2 linked regions of the Candidatus Puniceispirillum marinum IMCC1322 genome follow. The protein of the gene in region 1 interacts with the protein of each later gene in a pairwise test. Links are inferred from orthologs where the notes say so. Each region holds a gene or a part of one and is shown on either strand. Other genes may lie near its edges.

Region 1 (3,268 bases):
CACCACGGCAAACACCGCGCGAGATTGATGCGGCGCGTGAAGAGCGTGTGCCGATGTCGAAATTGCGGCGGGTGATCGCAGGGCGTCTGAAAGAAGCACAGAATAACGCGGCGATGCTGACCACATTCAACGAAGTCGATATGACCGAACTTATGGCATTGCGGGCAAGTTACAGAACTGAATTTGAAAATACCCATCAGGTGCGGCTTGGCTTCATGGGTATGTTTGTGCAGGCGTCGGTTATGGCGTTGCGGGAATTTCCGGCGGTCAATGCCGAAATCGACGGTAACGATATCATCTATAAGAACTATTATAATATCGGTGTTGCTGTGGGCACGCCGCAAGGACTTGTGGTGCCAGTCATCAAAGGTGCCGAGGCGATGAATCTGGCTGAGGTTGAACGCACAATCGGTGATTTTGGCATGCGAGCACGTGACGGTAAGATTGCGCCAGACGATATGGCAGGTGGCACCTTTACCATATCGAATGGAGGTGTTTATGGATCTTTGATGTCGACACCAATTCTGAATCCGCCGCAAAGTGGAATATTGGGGATGCATAAAATTGAAAAGCGGGCGGTTGTGGTCGATGATGCCATCGTGATCAGACCAATGATGTATCTGGCGCTATCTTATGACCACCGGATCATTGACGGCCGTGAGGCGGTTTCATTTCTCGCCCGGGTTAAGGATCTGGTTGAGGATCCACGGCGTCTGTTGATTGGTGTTTAAAGGTTCCGATAATCCTGATCACGGGATGTTAGTTAAGGATAGATAATGACCGATAGTAATTTCGATCTGATTGTAATCGGCGCTGGACCAGGTGGCTATGTGGCATCCATTCGTGCCGCCCAGCTGGGCATGAATGTCGCCTGTATCGACCGGCGAGAAACGCTTGGTGGCACCTGTCTGAATGTTGGTTGTATTCCGTCAAAAGCGTTGCTGAACGCGTCAGAACATTATGCCAATGCGGCAGGTGATACGCTGGCTAATCTGGGTATTACGACGGGTGCTGTAAAACTTGATCTGGCTCAGATGATGGCATCAAAAGACAAGATTGTCGGCGATCTGACATCAGGCATCGATTTTCTGTTCAAGAAGAACAAGGTCACACGCCTTGTGGGTACGGCCCGCATTGATGGTGCTGGTGCGGTTACGATTACCTCGGGCAAGGATAAAGGTGCCTATAAAGCCGAGAATATTCTGATCGCGTCAGGTAGTCACCCTTCAAGCTTGCCCGGAATCGATATTGATGAAGACCGTATTGTCAGCTCGACAGGGGCTTTGGCGCTTGCCAAGGTGCCAAAGAAACTGGTTGTGATTGGGGCGGGTTATATCGGGCTGGAACTTGGCACCGTATGGGCGCGCTTGGGTGCCGAGGTTGAGGTGATCGAATTTCTGCCGCGTATCCTGCCAGGCATGGATTCGGAAATTGCCAAAAAATTCATGACCATTGCCAAAAAGCAAGGTCTGTCATTCAAGCTGAAAACGGCGGTAAAATCGGCCAAAGCCAGCAAGACTGGCGTGAGTTTGACGGTCGAACCTGCTGGTGGTGGTGATGCGGAAACAATCAAGGCTGATATCGCGCTGGTTTCTGTTGGACGCCATCCGGCGATTGACGGGCTTGGCGTTGATAAGATCAAGCTGGCGTTAAGCGAACGTGGCCGAATCAAAGTCGACGCCCGTTTTGAAACCAATATTGAAGGCATCTTTGCCATAGGTGACGTGATTGATGGGCCCATGCTGGCGCATAAAGCCGAAGAAGATGGTGTTGCCGCGGTTGAAATGATGGCTGGTAAGGCCGGGCATGTTGATTATGATCTGGTGCCAGGCATTGTCTATACGGCACCTGAAATCGCCACGCTTGGCAAAAGCGAAGATATGCTGAAAGAGGCTGGCATTGCCTATAAGGTTGGCAGTTTTCCATTTTCGGCCAATAGCCGTGCCCGCGCACAAGGGCATAGTGAGGGCTTTGTAAAGATTCTGGCGGATGCCGAAACGGATCGCGTTCTTGGCGTACATATTATCGGCCATGAGGCTGGTACGGTTATCCATGAATGCGCAACGGCAATGGCGTTCGGGGCATCATCCGAAGATATTGCCCGTACCTGTCATGGGCATCCGACGCTTAATGAAGCGGTCAAGGAAGCGGCACTGGCGGTTGATGGCCGCGCGATACATATGTAGTTCTGGCTATGCAAAGACCGGTTTTGATCTAGCGCAATTTGGCGCGTGGATGTGTTTCCTGATGCACTTTGACAAGATGCGCTTCATCAACATGCGTATAGAGTTGCGTTGTTGCCAAGCTGACATGGCCTAGTAACTGTTGTATGGCGCGTAAATCCCCTCCATTACCCAGCAGATGCGTCGCAAAGGCATGCCGCAAAGCGTGCGGCGTTACATGCGCTGGCAGATCAAGTTCGACCCGAAGCGATTCGACAAGTCGCTGTACCGCACGCGCGCCTAATGCGCCGCCGCGGCTGCTGACGAATAAGGGTTTGTCACTATCAAGGGCCAGGGGACACAGATCAATATATTCGTCCACCGCTTGGGCAGCGGCACGCAAAACCGGCACATCACGCATTTTGTTGCCTTTACCCATAATAGATAGCCAGTCGCCAAGTGGCGCGTCCTGACGCCGTAGGGATAATGCTTCGGAAATCCGCAAGCCGGCACCATAAAGCAGCATAAGCACGGCAAAATCACGCGCCTTGATCCAGTCATCGCCCCGACGCGCAAAAATCGCGGCAAGAAGTGCCTGTGCATCATCAACCGACAGGGATTTGGGCACGGTGCGTGGCGGGCGTGGCGCCCGAAGCCAGCTTAAGTCCGGCACATCAAGCAAATTCTGGCGGCTGGCAAAGCGCAAGAAGCTACGCAAGGCAGAGACGCGGCGGGCGATTGTCGTACGTGCCAGATCACGACCAGACATGCTGGCAATCCAACCCCGAAAAACGGTTCTGTTTGGACTGCTGGTCAATTTGTCGGGTTGAGTAGCAAGATAGCTTGTATAATCATCAAGGTCGGTTTCATAGGCGTCGATGGTATTGCGCCCATAGCGTTTTTCTTCGGCCAGCCATGCCAGCCATGCGGCACGATGCGCCGGCGTAATCATGAGCGATTGATCTCATATTCAAGCCGTGCTGCCATGGTCACTGCCAGCATTTCGGCCAGTAATATCAGCAGGTCAGTGCCCAGATTGGGCTGGAAACTGGTTTCGGTCTTGCCGCCAAGTGCCAGTACACAGCGTGACATGGGTTCGGCAAGTT
Region 2 (3,277 bases), 500 kb from region 1 along the record:
CCAAAATCTTCTTTATAAATGGGGGCAGCGTCGTCCCCCATCAGATCGACAAATCCCAGTGTTAGGCCGTTAATCGCAAAATTAAGCACAGCAAGTCCGGCATTTTCATATTTGCCTTGCAGCGAAGAATTGATCGCGGTGGATGGTAATCCGGCCCATGCCAGATGATGTGCAATGGCGGTTTGTCCGCCTTCGGGTACGGCTTTACGGTAACCGCTGGCCACAGGTTCAACAACATAGGTGTCAAAGCCCATGTTAAAGTCAAAAACAGCCCGGTTGCTATCTTCATAACGATCGCGCATATCACTGCGCTGGGTCTCCGGAACGCTGGAACAGGCTGCGAATGTTCCGATGCTGGTCAGGATCAAAATATGCGAACGCAGGATTTGGATGCATCTGCCTGTAGTCATGTCTAATTCCATACCCACGTAAAATACTCATTACAATAATGAAGTTACGATACCGCAAACAATATTTGTGTCAAAGTGCGTTTGTCGCTTTTGCCTAGATTTCGAACTGCCATTAACGCCGAATTTATGTTCTGGCATCTTATATGTCGAATTAATGGTAAAATTGACTTTGTAACATTGACCGAATAGCGCCCATTTGCGAGTTTGGGCTTATGATGAATGATCTTAATCAAAATCCGGTAAGTCCTTGGTTAGCCGGTCTCAATACATCCCAGTCTGACGCTGTTACATCCCTTCAAGGTCCGCTTCTGGTTCTGTCTGGTGCCGGAACTGGCAAAACCAGAGTGCTGACATCGCGGCTTGCCGAGCTTGTCGCCAGTGGTACAGCCAAACCGTGGAATATTCTGGCGGTGACCTTCACTAATAAGGCCGCACGTGAGATGAAAAGCCGAATCGGTGATATGGTTGGACCGATGGTCGAACAAGTGTGGCTAGGCACATTTCACTCTTTGGCGGCCAAGATGCTACGCCGGCATGCTGATCTGGTTGGTCTGAAATCAGATTTCACCATTCTTGATAGTGACGATCAGGTGCGTTTGGTCAAACAGCTTATGGCGGCAGAGAACATTGACCCAAAGCGGTGGCCTGCACGTATGGTAGCGGGGGTTATATCGCGCTGGAAAGACCGTGGATTGGTGCCAGAAAAGATTTCTCTTGCCGAGGCGGGTGATGTTGCCAATGGCCGCATGCAACAACTCTATAAGGATTATCAGGCACGCCTGCTGACACTTAACGCGGTGGATTTTGGTGATCTTTTGTTGCATATGCTCACAATTTTCCAGCATCATCCCGATGTGCTGGCTGATTATCATGGGCGCATCACGCATATTATGGTGGATGAGTACCAAGATACTAACGTCGCGCAATATCTTTGGCTTCGCTTATTGACAGGGCAACGAAATAACCTGTGTTGTGTGGGTGATGATGATCAGTCGATCTATGGCTGGCGGGGCGCTGAGGTTGGTAATATTTTGCGCTTTGAAAGCGACTTTCCGGGGGCAAAGACTGTCCGGCTTGAAGAAAATTACCGGTCAACGGGTCATATTCTGGCGGCGGCTTCAACGGTCATTGCGCGTAATGAAACGCGGCTTGGCAAGACGTTGTTCACATCGGCCGATGATGGTGAAAAGGTGCGCGTCAATGGCTATTGGGATGGCGCCGATGAGGCAAGATCGATTTCCAGTCATGTCGAATCGATGCAACAGAATGGTGCGCATCTGTCGCAGATAGCCGTATTGGTGCGCGCTGGTTTCCAGACCCGCGAATTTGAAGAACGCTTTATTGCCATTGGCTTGCCATACCGGGTTGTGGGGGCGCGCTTTTATGAACGTGCGGAAATTCGGGATGCGATTGCCTATTTGCGGCTAATTGCGCAACCGGCAGATGATCTGGCGTTTGAACGCATCATAAATGTACCCAAGCGTGGTTTGGGGACGGCAAGTATTCAGGCTATCCATATTCAAGCGCGCGCCTCGCAAAAACCGCTTCTGGCGGCGGCCATTGATCTGGTCGAGACCGAAGAATTGCGACCTGCTGCGCGCACAGCACTTGGCAGATTTGTGCAGGATATTGGACGCTGGCGTAACCAGATTGGAAGCCTGCATCAAGGCGATCTGGCGCGTATGGTGCTTGACGAGTCTGGCTATACAACAATGTGGCAGATGGATAAATCGCCTGATGCCGAGGGGCGTCTTGAAAACCTGACCGAACTTGTCAGTGCAATGCAGGATTTTGATTCACTACAGGGATTTCTCGAGCATATTTCGTTGGTGATGGATGGTGATACGGTTTCCGAACAAGGCGAAGTCACCTTGATGACATTACATGCCGCAAAGGGTCTGGAATTCGACACGGTCTTTTTGCCAGGTTGGGAGGAAGGTATTTTTCCCAGCCAGCGCACAATGGACGAAAATGGGGCTATCGGCCTTGAAGAAGAACGTCGTCTTGCCTATGTCGGCATCACCCGGGCGCGCAAGAATGTTCATATTTCCTTTGCCAGTAGTCGCCGCGTTCATGGCCAGTGGCAGTCGGCAATTCCCTCACGATTTGTTCAGGAATTACCTGCCGAGAATATCATTGAAGATATGGCACAGGGTATGGGTATTGGTCGTGTCTCGCCAGCCTATATCAGCGGGGCATCAGATATCGTTGGTCAACAAGGTTATGGCCCCGGATGGCGGCGCATGGCTAACCGCCAGCAACAAGGGACGGAAAACCGCTTTGTTGCTGAAACCAATGGCGCGGCTTTCATTCGAGGTGATCGGGTGTTTCATCAGAAATTTGGTATGGGCAATGTCGTCAATGTTGAAGGCGACAAGCTGGAAATTTCGTTTGATAAAGCAGGTCACAAAAAGGTTGTGTCCGGATTTGTGAGCAAACCATGACTATTATATATGCTGTCCGTCTTGACCTGCCTGACGTTACCGATGCAAAGGTCGTCGCCAGTTTTGAAACCGTGTTTAGCGAGCTTCTTGAAAGTGAGGCCACGTCGCATGTACGGACATCGCAAGAGCGCTGGCATATTGAGGCTTTGTTCCTGTTTCTGCCAGATGCAGGTGTGATCGCGCAGATGTTAGCACCGGTTTTTGACCAGCATGGGCTGGCACCATGTGCTGTGCAGATTGAACAATTACCCCAGCGCAACTGGCTTGCCGAAAACCGGGCATCTTTTCCGGCACTTCATATTGGCCGGTTCTGGATATATGGCAGTCATATAGACGATGCCCCACCGCCAGCAAGTCTGCCGCTTCTGGTTGATGCGGCGCAGGCTTTTGGGTCAGGCACGCATCCCACCACCGAGGGCTGCC

The links.
Region 2: the proteins of lpdA (region 1) and SAR116_RS11885 interact in binary tests that used the Escherichia coli proteins (3 or more experiments, as listed by UniProt). The link is inferred for Candidatus Puniceispirillum marinum IMCC1322 from one-to-one orthologs.

Annotation. Positions count from the first base shown.
Region 1 is NC_014010.1:2,036,865-2,040,132, forward strand. What follows is about bases 42-2,981. They hold lpdA (dihydrolipoyl dehydrogenase), read left to right. Parts: upstream 42-776; coding sequence 777-2,186; downstream 2,187-2,981. Other genes in these bases: odhB (2-oxoglutarate dehydrogenase complex dihydrolipoyllysine-residue succinyltransferase), read left to right, coding at 42-731; SAR116_RS09445 (tyrosine recombinase XerC), read right to left, coding at 2,215-2,981. Also shown: more of odhB, read left to right, coding at 1-41; more of SAR116_RS09445, read right to left, coding at 2,982-3,114; SAR116_RS09450 (DUF484 family protein), read right to left, coding at 3,111-3,268. UniProt on the Escherichia coli protein: Lipoamide dehydrogenase is a component of the glycine cleavage system as well as of the alpha-ketoacid dehydrogenase complexes.
Region 2 is NC_014010.1:2,535,695-2,538,971, forward strand. What follows is about bases 290-3,238. They hold SAR116_RS11885 (ATP-dependent helicase), read left to right. Parts: upstream 290-622; coding sequence 623-2,854; downstream 2,855-3,238. Other genes in these bases: SAR116_RS11880 (MlaA family lipoprotein), read right to left, coding at 290-410; SAR116_RS11890 (50S ribosomal protein L11 methyltransferase), read left to right, coding at 2,851-3,238. Also shown: more of SAR116_RS11880, read right to left, coding at 1-289; more of SAR116_RS11890, read left to right, coding at 3,239-3,277. UniProt on the Escherichia coli protein: A helicase with DNA-dependent ATPase activity. Unwinds DNA duplexes with 3'-5' polarity. Translocates on single-stranded DNA with 3'-5' polarity. Initiates unwinding more efficiently from a nicked substrate than double-stranded DNA.